3 linked regions of the Thiosocius teredinicola genome follow. The protein of the gene in region 1 interacts with the protein of each later gene in a pairwise test. Links are inferred from orthologs where the notes say so. Each region holds a gene or a part of one and is shown in the gene's direction. Other genes may lie near its edges. The genes, in order: ssb, recO and B1781_RS21320.

The links.
Region 2: the proteins of ssb (region 1) and recO interact in binary tests that used the Escherichia coli proteins (3 or more experiments, as listed by UniProt). The link is inferred for Thiosocius teredinicola from one-to-one orthologs.
Region 3: the proteins of ssb (region 1) and B1781_RS21320 interact in binary tests that used the Escherichia coli proteins (3 or more experiments, as listed by UniProt). The link is inferred for Thiosocius teredinicola from one-to-one orthologs.

The regions. Positions count from the first base shown.
Region 1 is NZ_CP019936.1:4,311,746-4,316,829, reverse strand. What follows is about bases 1,170-4,047. They hold ssb (single-stranded DNA-binding protein), read left to right. Parts: upstream 1,170-2,322; coding sequence 2,323-2,772; downstream 2,773-4,047. Other genes in these bases: B1781_RS20315 (hypothetical protein), read left to right, coding at 3,133-3,888; B1781_RS20325 (MFS transporter), read left to right, coding at 1,170-2,260. In the rest of the region: B1781_RS20330 (response regulator), read right to left, coding at 1-766; more of B1781_RS20325, read left to right, coding at 905-1,169; B1781_RS20310 (CNNM domain-containing protein), read left to right, coding at 4,173-5,084. UniProt on the Escherichia coli protein: Plays an important role in DNA replication, recombination and repair. Binds to ssDNA and to an array of partner proteins to recruit them to their sites of action during DNA metabolism. Acts as a sliding platform that migrates on DNA via reptation.
Region 2 is NZ_CP019936.1:2,219,277-2,224,271, forward strand. The notes cover bases 732-3,520. They hold recO (DNA repair protein RecO), read left to right. Parts: upstream 732-1,681; coding sequence 1,682-2,359; downstream 2,360-3,520. Other genes in these bases: rnc (ribonuclease III), read left to right, coding at 732-790; era (GTPase Era), read left to right, coding at 787-1,677; pdxJ (pyridoxine 5'-phosphate synthase), read left to right, coding at 2,398-3,135; B1781_RS10715 (response regulator), read right to left, coding at 3,143-3,520. In the rest of the region: B1781_RS10690 (DUF4845 domain-containing protein), read left to right, coding at 1-125; more of rnc, read left to right, coding at 122-731; more of B1781_RS10715, read right to left, coding at 3,521-4,995. UniProt on the Escherichia coli protein: Involved in DNA repair and RecF pathway recombination.
Region 3 is NZ_CP019936.1:4,508,279-4,513,471, reverse strand. The notes cover bases 2,207-5,193. They hold B1781_RS21320 (primosomal protein N'), read left to right. Parts: upstream 2,207-2,592; coding sequence 2,593-4,794; downstream 4,795-5,193. Other genes in these bases: argS (arginine--tRNA ligase), read left to right, coding at 4,878-5,193. Also shown: B1781_RS21335 (DUF4124 domain-containing protein), read left to right, coding at 1-414; B1781_RS21330 (fructosamine kinase family protein), read right to left, coding at 509-1,387; B1781_RS21325 (HNH endonuclease), read right to left, coding at 1,384-1,980.

The DNA.
Region 1 (5,084 bases):
GCGACATGTCGTCGAGCGGCATCTCGCGCACCAACAAACTCAGGTTCTGGTAATTGACGATGGTACGCGCGCCGAAATCGACGAATCGCTGGCCGCGATCGCTCATCTGCACCAGTTCCTGCTCCAACGGACGGATGCCTTCGCCGTCGGCAAACCAGTGTTCCTCGTCGTCAACGTTCACATACAGGCAGCAGTTCAGCTGAAGATTGCGCGTCACCTCGAACAGGGCACTGGCCAAGGCACCGATGTCGTTGAGCGAATGCGAGCGTTCGAGAAACTGCATCGCCATCGCCAGCTCGCTGGTGCCGGCGAGCGCCACCATCGCGGTTTCTCGCGCCGACTCGTAGTCGTGCAGCAATTGCGAGCGCTGCTCGCGAAAGCGTTGCAGCACGCCCACGCGGGCGACCAGGTTTTCCGGCTCAAACGGTTTGACCAGGTAGTCGTCCGCGCCTACCTCATAGCCCTGCATGCGCTCGCGCAGCGAACTGTGCGACGACAGGAAGATCACCGGGATGTCGCGCGTTATCTCGTGCTGGCGCAGCTGGGTGCAGACGTCGTAGCCGTTCATGCCCGGCATCTCGACGTCGAGCAGGATGATCTGCGGCGGGTTCTGCAGCGCCGCCTCAAGACCCTCTTCACCATTGAACGCCGAACGCAATTCGTAGCCGGCCGGCTCGAGGGCCCGCTTGATGAACTTGTGACTCATCTTGTCGTCGTCGATCGCAAGAATGTCGGTCGGTGTCTGCATGTGGGGCGGGGCGGCCATCTGGTGGTTGAATAAGCATTAGCGGCCGTTGCGGGCCGTTCTTGCGTTCTGTCCAGACCCTCGGGAAACACAATCCGCGCTACAATGCGCGCCTCATACCGAAGTAGCACGAAGCCATTGTCACGCTCCGCACACCCCATGACCGCCGGCGAACGACGCGCCACGCTCGGCCTGGCCGGCGTGTACGGGTTTCGCATGCTCGGGTTGTTCCTGATCCTGCCGGTTTTCGCGCTGTTCGCCGAGGGCCTGGAAGGCGCGACCCCGTTCTTGACCGGTTTGGCGGTAGGAATCTATGGACTGACGCAGGCGGCGCTGCAGATTCCGTTCGGCCTGCTGTCTGACCGAATCGGCCGCAAGCCGGTGATTTTCGGCGGTTTATTGTTGTTTGCCGTGGGCAGTACGATTGCTGCCCAGGCGCACGACGTGTGGTGGGTGATCTTCGGGCGCGCGGTGCAGGGTAGCGGGGCGATCGCCGCAGCCGTGATGGCCCTGGCGGCCGATCTGACGCGCGAAGAGAACCGCACCAAGGCGATGGCGACGATCGGCATGACGATCGGTGCGTCGTTCATGATCGCGATGATGGCCGGTCCCGTATTGGCGCGCATGATCGGGGTCAGCGGGATATTCTGGGTTACTGCCGTGCTGGCCTTGCTCGGTATTGCCGTCGTCGCATTGGTGGTGCCGACGCCGGCGCGCAGCTCGGTACACCGGGATGCCGAGACCGTGCCAGCGATGTTCAACCGGGTGCTGCGCAACGCCGACCTGCTCAGGCTAGATTTCGGTATCTTCGCGCTGCACCTGATCCTTACCGCGCTGTTCCTGGCGGTGCCGATTGTGTTGCGCGACCTGGGGCTGGCACCGGTACACCACGCCGCCCTGTACCTGCCCGTGATGCTCGGCTCGATCGCCGCAATGGTCCCGTTCGTGATCATCGCCGAACGCCGCGGCCTGATGAAGCAGGTGTTTCTCGGCGCGGTCGCCTGTCTGACCCTGGCGCTATTGTTGCTGGGTGCGACCTCCGGCCATTTCTGGGCCTTCGTCGCCGCGTTGGTGCTGTTCTTCAGCGCCTTCAACCTGCTTGAGGCCACGCTGCCGTCGATTGTGTCGAAAGTGGCGCCGGTCGACGCGAAAGGAACGGCTATGGGCGTGTATTCCACGTCGCAGTTCGGCGGTGCGTTTGTCGGCGGTGCCGTGGGTGGCTGGGTGCACCAGCAGTTCGGGCTGACCGGTGTGTTCTTCGCCGCGGCTACGGTTGGGGTTCTATGGCTGTTGGTGGCCATCGGCATGCGCAAGCCAGGCCGCTACGCCAGCCGACTGGTGCATCTCGGCAAGGTCGAGCGTGGCGCTGCCGGCGAGTTGGGTGACCGGCTGCGGGCGGTTCCCGGGGTGGTCGAGGCGGTGATCGTTGCCGATGAAGGCGTGGCTTACCTGAAAGTTGATCGGGACCACCTGGACGACGGCGCCCTGGATGAAATTGTGGCGCGTCCGGCGTAGACTGCCGGGCTTATGAATTGATTCGCCGCAGCATGGACGTCTGCGGTTTTGAGGAGGAAAAAATGGCAAGCAGAGGCGTAAACAAGGTCATCCTGATCGGCAACCTCGGGCAGGATCCCGAAGTGCGGTACATGCCCAACGGCGGCGCGGTGTGCAATATCACCGTTGCAACATCGGAGACCTGGAAAGACAAGAACACCGGCGAGAACCAGGAAAAGACCGAGTGGCACCGTGTGGTGATGTTCCGCAAGCTCGCCGAGATTGCCGGTGAATACCTGAAGAAGGGCTCGAAGGTGTATCTCGAAGGCCGTCTGCAGACGCGCAAGTGGCAGGACCAGCAGGGGCAGGACCGCTACACCACCGAGATCATCGCCGACCAGATGCAGATGCTCGACAGCCGCGGTGGCAGTGCCGATTTCGCGCCGTCGCAGGGCTCGCGTTCGTCGGCACCCGCGTCTCAGCCGCAGGCAGCTCCGATGGACAATGGTTTCGAGGACGATATTCCGTTCTGATCGCCGCCGGCAGCACTCGACACGAAACGGGGCTGATGCCCCGTTTTCTTTTTCCGTCGTTCACAGCTCGGTCGCTGACCATCTTCCTTCCCGTCTTCCGGCGTAATCGTCTGGTTCCTGCACCGCGGCCTGGCTTTGGCGAAGAACAACCCAAGGCGTACGCTTTTGTTCGCTACTGCGCCAACACTCGCGCTGCACATGCGTCGAATATTGAGATTTTTATCGCACGTCGCCTACCGGCTTATGGCAACATGCGCGCCGCCGTGATTCATGCCGGTCTGAGCGGCACATTCGCCGGGCTTTCCTACCTGCAGTGCGCACCGACGGGATTCGGTCTCTTGGTCATAAGGAACAGACACAATGAAAAAAACAATCAAGCACATCTCCATTCTTACATTGGCGATCTTCACGGCGTTTCTGTCGGGCTGCGTCAGCCAGGGAAAACGCTACGACACCGCGCCACCAAGCTATTGGTACGCCGCCAACCCGACGATGTACCCCTATGAATACGCCAGCACCCTGGGTGCCGATCCGATCTGGGTCGAGGGCGAATTCGACGAAGCAGCGGTAGCCGCCCAACTCGAGCCCGGCGGTGCGATCCTCCAGGGCGTTACTTACTTCCCTGAACTGCGCCGCAAGGATCTCGTCAGTTCCCTGGCGGGCGCCAAAGACAAGGAACTGATCGCGTCCCGTGTGAACGTCTGCCTGTATCCCGAATCGCGCCTGCTGCTGAATTGGGCGATGAAAAGGGACGACGTGTTCCAGCGGTCGCGCGACAAGATGCTGGGCCGCTACTACGGCGTGTTCATGAAAGACGCGCGCGGTTACAAGTACAAGACCTGCGTCACGTCCAATCGCTACGGCGAGTACAAGTTCGAGAACATCAAGCCCGGTCACTATCTGGTGGTTGCTGTTGGCAACGTTTCGTTCACCGAGACGGGATCGGTACGTACCGGTTACGTAACTAACAGTTACTACGGTGCGGATGTTTACCAGAATGTTTCGCAGACCGTTAACCGCGAGCACACGGGCGCGTGGGCGATACACATTGAGCAGCCCGATGCGGTGATCGACGCCAACGTGAAGATCGAAACGGTGATTCCGTACATGTACTGAGTCGATGCGGCGATCGCGTCGTCTGCTGCCCGGTGCGGCGAAGTACAGGGTTGCAGCGCATTCTCGGGTTGATTCGTTCGGCGCCTGGGAAATGGCGCAGTGACTTGCCGGTGGGCGTGCCCATGGTTAAACGTTCGGGCTCGCCAACGCACCGTGACGCATGCCGGCATGCAAATGAGCGGTTGCGAGTCACCCGTTATTCGCACCGATTGCCTGTGCTGCGTTGATTCGATCGCGACAACGCTCCAAGATGGTACACACTCGAGCCAACCGATGGAGCAGCCATGTTCACGCTGCTGATACTGTTTTTCCTTGTTGCCATTGTCACTTCGTTTCTGTGTTCGCTGTGGGAGGCGGTGCTGCTCAGCATCACGCCGTCGTACGCACAGATCAAAATGCAGGAAGGCGGTCGGCTTGGGCGCCGCCTGCAGCGCTTCAAAGAGAACATCGATCGGCCGCTCGCCGCGATCCTGACCCTGAACACGATCGCGCATACGGTTGGCGCCATTGGGGTCGGCGACCAAGCCAGCAAGATCTGGTTCGACGCCAATCCGCTGATTACCGGCTTGTTGATTCCAGTGGTCATGACGTTGGCGATCCTGGTGCTGTCGGAACTCATCCCGAAGACGCTGGGGGCGAACTACTGGCGCGAGTTGGCACCGTTTACCGCGCAGTCGCTGGTCATCATCATCCGCCTGCTCAGTCCGCTCGTCTGGTTCAGCCAGTTCGTGACCAAAGCGATCAAGAAGGATGAGGTGGAGAGTGCATTCACGCGCAGCGACTTCGTCGCCATGGCCGATATCGGCGCCAAACACGGCGTGTTCGACCCGCACGAGTCGGAGATTTTGGTAAACCTTTTGCGGTTTCGAACGGTGCGGGCGAAAGATGTCATGACGCCGCGCACCGTGGTGGTCGCGGCCTCGGCCTGTCAGACGATCGGTGAGTTCTTCGAAGCCAATCGCGATCTGCGGTTCTCGCGTATCCCGTTGTTCGAAAAAGATTCACGTGACCACGTGGTCGGCTATTTCTTAAAAGATACTTTGCTGGCCGCCATGGTGGACGGACTGCAGGAAGCGCAGTTGGACACCCTCAAGCGCGACATCATAGCGATCGCGGAAGACTTCGCAATTGTCGACCTGTTCAACCGTTTTTTGTCGTCTCGCGAACACATCGCCTTGGTCGTCGATGGTTACGGT
Region 2 (4,995 bases), 2.1 Mb from region 1 along the record:
TCACGATCAAGAAAGAGAAATTCGGAACCCGCTTTTCGGTCGACTACGAGGTGCGTAAACCGGTGGGAGGAAACGTCTTCATCGTCATGACGTTCTCCAATTCCACGCTGTTCCCTCCACCATGAAGCGATTGCAAAGACGCATCGACTATCAATTCAACGACGTCGGGCTGCTGGAACGTGCGCTGTCACACCGCAGCCTCGGCGCTCAGAACAACGAAAGACTCGAATTTCTCGGTGACGCGATCCTTGGCTTCGAGGTCGCCGACAGCCTCTACCGTCGCCTGACGGATGCGGACGAGGGCCAGCTCAGCAGAATGCGTGCGCACCTGGTGAAGCGCGAAACGCTGGCCGAGATCGCCCGTGAACTGCAACTCGGCGAGATTCTGCGTCTGGGCCCGGGCGAACTTCGTAGTGGCGGCCAGACCCGTGACTCCATTCTGGCCGATGCGGTCGAGGCCATCATCGCGGCGGTCTATCTCGACGGGGGCATCGATGCGGCGAGACTGCTGGTTCAGCGCTTGCTGGGCAAGCGCTTGACCGATCCGACGCTCGAAACCCGCCGCAAAGATCCGAAGACGCGTCTTCAAGAGCACCTGCAAGGGCTTGGGCGAGCGCTACCTGTCTACGAGGTCGTGGACATCAGTGGCGACCAGCATGACCAGACCTTTCGCGTGACATGTACTATTGATCTTGGTGGCGAAACCACCGGAGAGGGCGGCAGCCGTCGCAAGGCTGAGCAGGCGGCCGCGCGCCGGATGCTGAGCCGTCTTGAGGAACAGAACGTATGAACTACCGCAGTGGTTACGCGGTGTTGGTTGGCCGCCCCAACGTGGGCAAATCCACTTTGCTCAACCGCCTGCTGGGTCAAAAGCTGGCGATTACCTCGCACAAGCCGCAAACGACGCGTCACCGCATTGTCGGCATCCGCAGCGACGATGAGGGCCAGATTGTCTTTGTGGATACGCCCGGGATCCACGACCGGGGTGGCAAGGCGATGAGCCACTACCTCAACCGGGCGGCGCATACGGCCCTGCTGGATGTGGATTTGATTGTGTTCGTCGTACAGGCTCAGGTCTGGACCGAAGAAGACGAACAGGTGCTCAATGCGATCAAGCAATCCAAGTTGCCGACCCTGGCCGTGATCAACAAGGTCGATACGGTAACGCCGAAAGAGCAGCTGTTGCCGGTCATCGAATCCCTGGCGAAGCGTTACGACTTTGTCGACGTGATACCCGTTTCGGCGCGCAACGGAGACAATGTTGAAAGTCTGGCGAACGCCGTCCTTCAGCGACTGCCGGAAGGCGAACCGATCTTTCCGGAAGATCAACTGACCGACAGGTCCGAACGGTTCTTCGCCGCGGAGTTGTTGCGCGAACAGATCATCAGACGCTATCACCGCGAGCTTCCCTATGCGGTCACCGTCGAGATCGAGCGTTTCGAAGAAAGCGAAGACGGACGCTACAACATCGGCGCGGTGATCTGGGTGGAACGTGAAAACCAGCGCAAGATCCTGCTCGGCAAAGGTGGGCAGGCGATGAAGGAAACGGCGACCGCCGCACGCAAGGCGATGAATGAGTTCTTTCAGACGCGTGTACATCTCGAAGTCTGGATCAAGGTCAAAAAGAGTTGGTCGAGCGATGCGGCCAGCCTGGTCAAGCTCGGGTACACGGATTGATGCGGTGGCCGCGTCGAATGCGCTGAACGCCTATGTGTTGCACACGCGGCGCTACGGCGACAGCAGTCTCATTGCCGATCTGTACAGCCGCGAGCAGGGGCGCTTGGCGGCGGTTGCCAAAGGGGCGCTGAAAGCCAAGGGCGAACGTGTCCAGCCTTTTCAGGCGTACGCCATCGCGGTCAGCGGTCGTGGTGAAGTGCTGACGCTGACCGGTGTTGAGGCCAGCGACTCACCGCTTACCTTGCAGGGGCGTAAGCTGTTCTGCGGCCTGTATCTCAACGAGCTGCTGTTGAAGCTCACTGCCCGACAAGATCCCTGTGACGGCCTGTTCGATGACTACGCCGCGGCGCTGGGATCGTTGCACAAGGACGCGGCAATCGAACCGACATTGCGACGCTTCGAGGTGCGCCTGTTGCGCCACCTGGGGCTGGGCCTGATACTCGACAGAGACGTCAATGGTCAATCGATTGTTTCGGACCGACGTTACACTTACGATATCCATCATGGAGCGGCTCCGGTTTCTACCGGTGATAACGCAGTGTCGGGCGCGACACTGTTGGCGCTGCGCGACGATCTTGTGTTTGATGATTCCGGCCTGCGTGAGTCGCGTCAGCTGATGCGGCGCGTGCTGCATCATCATCTCGATGGGCGACCATTGCGCAGTCGGGAACTGTTCCGTTGATATCAGGCACGTACGCCGTTTGAACCAATGAACTTCAGATGAAACGATACGAAAGACTGCTGGGCGTGAACATCGATCACGTGGCCACCTTGCGACAGGCTCGCGGCACACGCTATCCGGAACCGGTCCAGGCGGCATTGGTCGCCGAACAGGCAGGTGCCGATTCGATTACCTTGCACCTGCGCGAAGACCGCCGCCATATCCAGGATCGCGACGTCGACATGCTCGCCGACATTTTGCAGACGCGTATGAACCTGGAGATGGCCGCGACGTCAGAGATGTTGGAGATCGCCAAACGCGTGCGGCCCGCGGACTGCTGCCTGGTACCGGAACGCCGCGAAGAGTTGACCACAGAAGGCGGTCTCGATGCTGCGTCGAGCGTGTCGTATCTTAAAGACTATTGTGCCGCGCTTGCCGATGCCGGCGTGCGTGTCTCATTGTTCATCGATGCCGATTCGCGCCAGCTCGAAGCAGCGACTGAGATCGGTGCGCCGGTTGTCGAGATCCATACCGGCCACTACGCGGAGGCCGCCAATTCGGTCGCGCGGCACGACAATCTGGCGCGCATCGCGAATGCCGTCTCGCAGGGTCTGCAACTGGGTCTGCAGGTCAACGCCGGACACGGGCTCGACTATCACAACATCAAGGACGTCGCCGCCATCGATGGCATCCTGGAATTCAATATCGGTCACGCGATCGTCAGTCGTGCGGTTTTCAGTGGCCTGCATGCCGCGGTCGCGGATATGAAAGCCCTGTTGCAACCGCCTGAGGGCTGATCCCAAATCAAGGGTTGTCGGCTTCGTAGGACTCGAGTTCGATAATACGTTGGGCTTCGTGGATCACGCGTTCAAGCAGCATGCTGACGGCAGAATCGTCTTCCAGCGTAATCGCCGGCTGCAGCTCTCCCAAGGCGTGGTACAACGCCGGCACGCCACAGACTGCCGAGGCGCCGTGCAAGCGGTGCGATAACTGCCAAAGCTCCGACCAGTTCTTTTCGGTGAGGTTCTGACGCAGCGCATCGATGGTTGTCGGCAGTTCACGACGCAGCTCTTCGAACAGCTTGCGCGCAATGCTTTCCGAGCCACCCGCAATCCGCAGCGCCTGCGCTTGGTCGCGCACCGGCCAATCGTTCTCGGGCAGGGTCTGCGCGCTGGCATTGATGAAGCCGGCCTGTCCGCTGCTGCCGTCGACCAATTCGACAACGGTCTTGCGCAGGTCTTCATCGCTGACCGGCTTGATCAGAAAACGCTGGATGCCGGCGCGCGCGATCTCGCGCTGATTGCGTTCCGCGACATCCGCGGTGAGCGCGATGATCGGTACCGGTTTGCCCGGGTAGAGCGATTGGATGCGGCGTGCCGCCTCCAGACCGTTCATGCGCGGCATGTGAACGTCGAGAAATGCCATATCGATCGGATGTTGCCGGGCCAGTTCCACCGCTTCGTCGCCGTCGGTCGCCTTGAGTACTTCGGCACCCATATCGGTCAGCAGGTGAACGATCAGTTGCAGGTTGATCGGGTGGTCATCGGCGGCCAGGCACAGCTTTCCCTGCAGCACATGCTGGTGGTCGACGGGCGCGTTGTCCGATGGTTGGGTGTGATTTGCGGATACATTCTGCGGCGCCACTTTGCCGGCCCGCAGACAACCGCGGAGGCTCTCCTGCAAGTGATGCAGTTGCGGTGGCTTACTCAAACAGAAGCGGGCGCCCGCGGCAACGAACCGGTTCAGCACCTCTTCATCCGAACTCGATACCAGGGCGATGACCGGCAACGCCTGCTCGCCGCTCAGCCCTCGAATCTGCTCGAGGCACTCGCGGATATTGTCTTCGTCATCGTTGCAGCCGAGTGCGACCAGGGCGTAGCGATCGAGCTCGAGGGTGGGTATTACCGAATATTGCGGGTAGTCGTCGACTGCAAGTCCCATGTCGTTGAGCGAGTTGCGCAAAGCGATGCGCGACAGATCGTGTTTTTCGATCAACAGACCGCGACGGTTCAGGGGCGGCGAGTGACGAACCGGTGGTGCATCAGGGTCGAGGTCGAGCTTGATGGTTACCCGAAACACTGAGCCCTCACCGAGTCGGCTGGTGACGTTGACATGGCCGTCCATCGCTTCGGCCAGCGAATGACAGATGCTCAGCCCCAGCCCGGTGCCGCCGAACAGCCGGTTGGTAGTCGAGCTACCCTGGTCGAACGCCAGAAACAGGCGTTGCTGCTCGCCGAGGGGTATGCCGATGCCGGTGTCGCTGACAGCGAACGTGACCCCGATCTTGTGCGCCTCCTCCTCGTCGAGCATCACCCGCACGACGATCTCGCCACGGTCGGTGTACTTGACGGCATTGCTGACCAGGTTGTTGATGATCTGGATGATGCGGGTCTCATCGCCGACCAGGTGGTCGGGCACATCGTTGTAAACCATGGACACCAGTTCCAGGTGCTTGGCATGCGCCTGCGGCGCCCACAGGGTCACGGCGCTCTCGACGCATTCGCGCAGACTGAACGGCTCGTGGCTGAGCACAAGTTTGCCCGACTCGAGCTGGGAGAAATCCAGGATATCGTCGACGATACGCAGCAACGAGCTGGCGGATTTCTGAATGGTCAGCACGAAATCGCGCTGCTTGTCGTTCATCTCCGTCTTGGCCA
Region 3 (5,193 bases), 200 kb from region 1 along the record:
GCGTTTGCCGCCGAGGTGTACCGCTGGACCGACAGCAATGGCCAGGTGCATTTTAGCCAGCGCCCGCCGCCGGTGGATGCCGAAAAGCTCGAACTGCCGGAGAGTGGCGAGACGCCGGCCGCGGCCGACACCAGCCTGGACAAGCGTCGCGAGCGTCAGCGCCGGGTACTGCAGTCGTACGAGTATGAGCGCGAGCAGAAAAAGGCGGCGGCCGCCAAGGCGGAGCAGGAGAAGCGCGAAATGGCTGCGAAATGCGTCGACATGGAAAAGCGTTGGCGGCGTCTGTCACACGGCGGTCCACTGTATTACCGCGACGACGGTGGCGAGCGCGAGTACCTCAGCGAACAACAGCGTGCGGACGAGAAGGCCAGGCTTCGACCGTATTTCAAGCGCTATTGCGGCCGTGAACCGTGAGCGCCCGCGGCGATCGGGCGATTGATCGGGTGGCGTGTTGCCGCGCTCTGTCGAGCATGGCCGCTTAGACCATGCCGGCCGCTGATACCTGGATTCAGCACTCCGCCAGCAGTGACTGCATCATGCGTTCGGCCTGACCGCCGTATCCGCCGCCAAACAGGTTGAGATGGTTGAGCACGTGATACAGGTTGTATAGCGTGCGCCTGACGCGATACCCGGCGTCGATCGGTGCAACCGCACGATAGGCCGCATAAAAGTCGGCGCTGAAACCGCCGAACAATTCGGTCATCGCCAGTTCGGCCTCGCGGTCGCCGAAATAGGTCGCTGGATCGTAGATCACCGGCTCGCCATTTTCGTCGAAGGCGATATTGCCGCTCCATAGATCGCCGTGCAGCAGCGCGGGTCTGGGGTCGTGATCGACAAGCACGTCGAAGCGTTCAAGCAACTGCTCACCGAGTTTCTGTAGCCGGCCGCCGTAGCCGTTGCGCGCCGCTTCGGCGAGTTGAAAGCCGAGCCGGTGATCGCGCCAGAATGTCACCCAGTCGTCGGTCCAGCTATTGCGTTGCGCAGTGGCACCGATGGTGTTGTCGCGCTGCCAGCCGAAGGCGTCGCTGCTCACCGCATGCAGTGCCGCGAGTTGCTCGCCGGCCTTGCGCCACGACAGCGCGTTGCCGTGGCTTAGCGCGTAGTACTGCATGACGATGTAGCTGCTGTCTCCGCTGACACCTGTCGAGATCGCGCGCGGCACCTTGATCGCATCGGCATCCGCGAGTTCGTTCAAGCCCTCAGCCTCGGCCTTGAACATGTCGAGGAGTTCGGCACGGTTGGTCTTGACGAACCAGGTCTGCTTACCGTCACTGAGTTTGAATGCGCTGTTGATGCAGCCGCCGCCGAGTCCGCTGGGCGCTTGCGGTTCGAATGCCTTGCCGGTGGCCGCGCTGATGTCGGCCGCGATGTCCTGCCAGATGCTCAAGCGTCGGGTTTTGGGTCGTGGTTGCGTTCGCGCAGCGGACTGGTGCGCGGAAAGTGGGCGCGTAGAAATGCCATCTGATCGGCGAGCACGTTACGGCCCTGCAGGTAGATGTACTCGGCATGGGTCGGTGTGAACGGGATCGCCAGCAATTGCATGTCGGCCTGTTCGGGGGTGCGGCCGGCTTTGTGATTGTTACAGCGCGTGCAGGCGGTGACGACATTCGTCCATTGATTCAGCCCGCCCTGGCTGATCGGTGTTACATGATCACGCGACAACTCGCGATAGTGAAAGTGATTGCCGCAGTACAGGCACAGGTGGTCATCGCGTTGAAATAGGGTGCGGTTGCTGAGCGGCGGCGTATAGCTGTCGCGCATCTGGTGATTGCCGAACGTCGCGATGATCGAATTGATTTCGATAATGCTGCGGCGACGGCTGATCGCATTGATACCGCCGTGCAGGGTGAACAGCGGCTCACCGCAGACGTAGGCGATCATGCCGAGGAAGTGCAGCCGTGCGGCCTGCCGAAAATCGATCCACTCCAGCGGCATGCCCGATGCATCGGTACGCAAAATCTGTTGTGAAAGGCTTTGCACCTGGGTGCTCCCACACGTGATTTGTTCGGTTATTGCATAGATCAGGCCGATCTTTCAAGGGGTGGTTCCGTGACAGCCAGCCACGGTGGCCCGCGCGCCCGGCTCGCACGGTGTCGCGTTAATATGTGGCCAAGGGCGTGACGAAATACGTACGACTCAATTCGGCGGTTTTGGCGTCTGGCGGGATACGAATCATGTTCTTATTCGACGCCTAGGTATCGGATTTTGTTTCGTTTCGGATAGTTGAAACTCGATTCCAGTCCGCAGGTTTGGCCTGGACCGGCTAATCGTCGCCGAAAAAATACGCTTGACAAACGTTGCAGATCGCTACTTATGCACAATCGAACCGCGTCGGCGGGCCGGCAGGGGATTCGTCCTGCAGCACTCCATCAGAATGTTTTGATATTTATTAACTTGTTGTTTACAAATGTTTTTTAATGATTGGCCATTTTTCGGTCAATTTAATGCAATTCGCCGTCTGACGCGGTTTGCGGCCATTTCCACAGGGTTATTCCACAAAGTTATCCACAGGCTCTGTGAAATTGGAGCTAAACGCTTGATTGTCGGGCAAACCCAACGACTGAGCGCGTGCGTGGAAACTGGTCGCTGCCGATGAAGTCGATGCCGATTGCGCGGATCGCGGTCGGCGCACCGCTACGCTCGCTGTTCGATTACGCAATCCCGCCGGGTGCGCAACCGGCGCCGGGGGCGCGGGTTGCGGTTTCGTTCGGGCGGGCGAAAGCGGTTGGCGTGGTCGTCGAACTGCTCGGCGAAACCGACTGTCCGCACGACAGACTCAAGCCACTGAGCCGGGTCATCGATCCCGAGCCCCTGCTGGCCGACGACGATCTGGCGTTTCTCCGCTGGGTGGCCGATTACTACCATCACCCGATCGGCGAGGTGGTGTTGACTGCACTGCCCAGGCGGCTGCGTTCGGCAGTAGCCACGCTCGAAGCCGGCGAACCGATGTGGGAACTGACCGATGCCGGCCGGGCGTTCTTGCAGAGCAGTGCAGGTCGCGCCCCGCGGCAGCGCGAAATCCTCGATTGGCTGCAACGACAGACAGCGCACATCGCGCCCCAACAACAGCTCAAATCGATCTTCAGCGGCAGTCATGCCGTTTTCAAGACACTGTGCGACAAGGGGCTGATCGCCAGCGGTATGCGGCTTGCTGCGACGCCGCTCGCAATCGATAGCGACGACGGCCATGAGCTCAACGCCGAGCAGGCGAAGGCCTATGAAAGCGTGGCCGGCAAACTGGGCGAGTTCGCGGTTGCCTTGCTCGATGGGGTGACCGGCAGTGGCAAGACCGAGGTCTACCTGCAGCTTGCGACTGCCGTGTTGGCCAGCGGCAAATCGGTGCTCGTGCTGGTCCCCGAGATATCACTGACCCCGCAGTTGTACGAACGTTTTCGCCAGCGCCTCGGCGACACGGTGCAGATGACGCACTCGGCAATGACCGACAACGAGCGCGAGCACGCCTGGCACCGTGCGCGGCTTGGTCTGTCGCGGGTGTTGCTGGGTACGCGTTCATCGATCTTCACGCCGATCGCCGATCTGGGCCTGGTGATCGTCGACGAAGAACACGATCCGTCGTTCAAGCAGACCGAGGGTTTCCGTTATTCGGCGCGCGATCTGGCGATCGTGCGTGGGCAGCGTGCACAGTGCCCGGTGGTACTTGGGTCGGCCACGCCATCGCTTGAATCGTTGCGCAATGTGCAGGCGGATCGTTACCGGCACCTGCGGCTCGATCAGCGTGCCGGCAACGCCCAGCCGCCGCGCATCGATCTGCTGGATGTGCGCGATCAGCCGTTGCAATGCGGTGTATCGGCGCCGCTGCTCGAACGTGTGGACGCCGTTCTGGCGCGCGGCGAGCAGGTGATGCTGTTCCTCAATCGGCGCGGATATGCGCCGGTGCTGACCTGTTTCAGCTGTGGCTGGTTGTCGGACTGTCCGCGCTGTGATGCGCGGCAGACGGTGCACCGCGCCAGCGGTCTGTTGTGGTGTCATCATTGTGGCGCGCAACGGCGCGTGCCGTCGGTGTGCCCGGAGTGTGGCGAGGACGATCTGCACCCGCTCGGCCAGGGCACCGAACAGCTCGAAGGCTACCTTGCCGAACGCTACGCGCAATATCCGCTGATTCGCGTCGATCGTGACGCGACCGCGCGCAAGGGCAGCCTGGATGCGTTGCTGCAGCGCCTGCATGACGCCGACGCAGCGATCCTGGTCGGTACCCAGATGCTCGCCAAGGGGCATCATTTTCCGCGCGTGACCCTGGTCGGTGTGCTCGATGCCGACGGTGGCCTGTACAGTGCCGACTTCCGCAGTACCGAACGCATGGCGCAACTGCTGATCCAGGTTGCCGGCAGGGCAGGTCGTGGCGATCGCCCGGGCCAGGTGTTGATCCAGACGCGGTTTCCCGAGCACCCCTTGTTGCAGACGCTGGTTCGCCACGGCTATCGCGCGTTCGCCGAGCAGGCACTGCAGGAGCGCCAGAGCGCGTCGATGCCGCCGTATTCGCACCAGGCGCTGCTGCGCGCGGAGGCGAGTCGGCGCGATGCGGCCGAGACCTTTCTTGCCGAGGTTGCGGCATGGGCATCGCAGGTCGCCAGCAGCGAGGTTGCGCTGTGGGGGCCGGTGCCGGCGCCGATGGCGAGACGTGCCGGCAAACACCGGGTGCATCTGCTGCTGCAGGCTGCGCAACGCAATGCGCTGCATGCGGTGTTGCGCGCCCTGCCCGAGTTCGCCGCCGGGCTGCCGGTTGCCAAGCGTGTGCGTTGGCATCTCGACATCGATCCGATCGATCTGTATTGAGGCGTCGGACCAATCCAGGCAATGCCTTAAAGCAGCGGTTCCTGCTATCCTTGCCGGCTTGAATTCCGGGATGTTTTGGGACCATGAAATCGCATATTGCCGACCTCGTCAGCCAGGCTCTGCACAAGCTCGTCGATCAACAGGTGCTCGATGGCGCTGATGTGCGTCCGGCCACGATCGAACGCACGCGCGACGAAGCGCACGGTGACTTCGCCACCAACGCGGCCATGGTTCACAGCAAGGCGGCAAAAATGCGGCCGCGCGATCTGGCGGACAAGCTGGTCGAGGCGCTGCCTTCATCCGACAGCGTGGTTGGCGTCGAAATCGCCGGCCCCGGCTTCATCAACTTCCAGCTTGCCGACAACGCCTACCACTCACTGGTGCCGGAGATACTGCGAG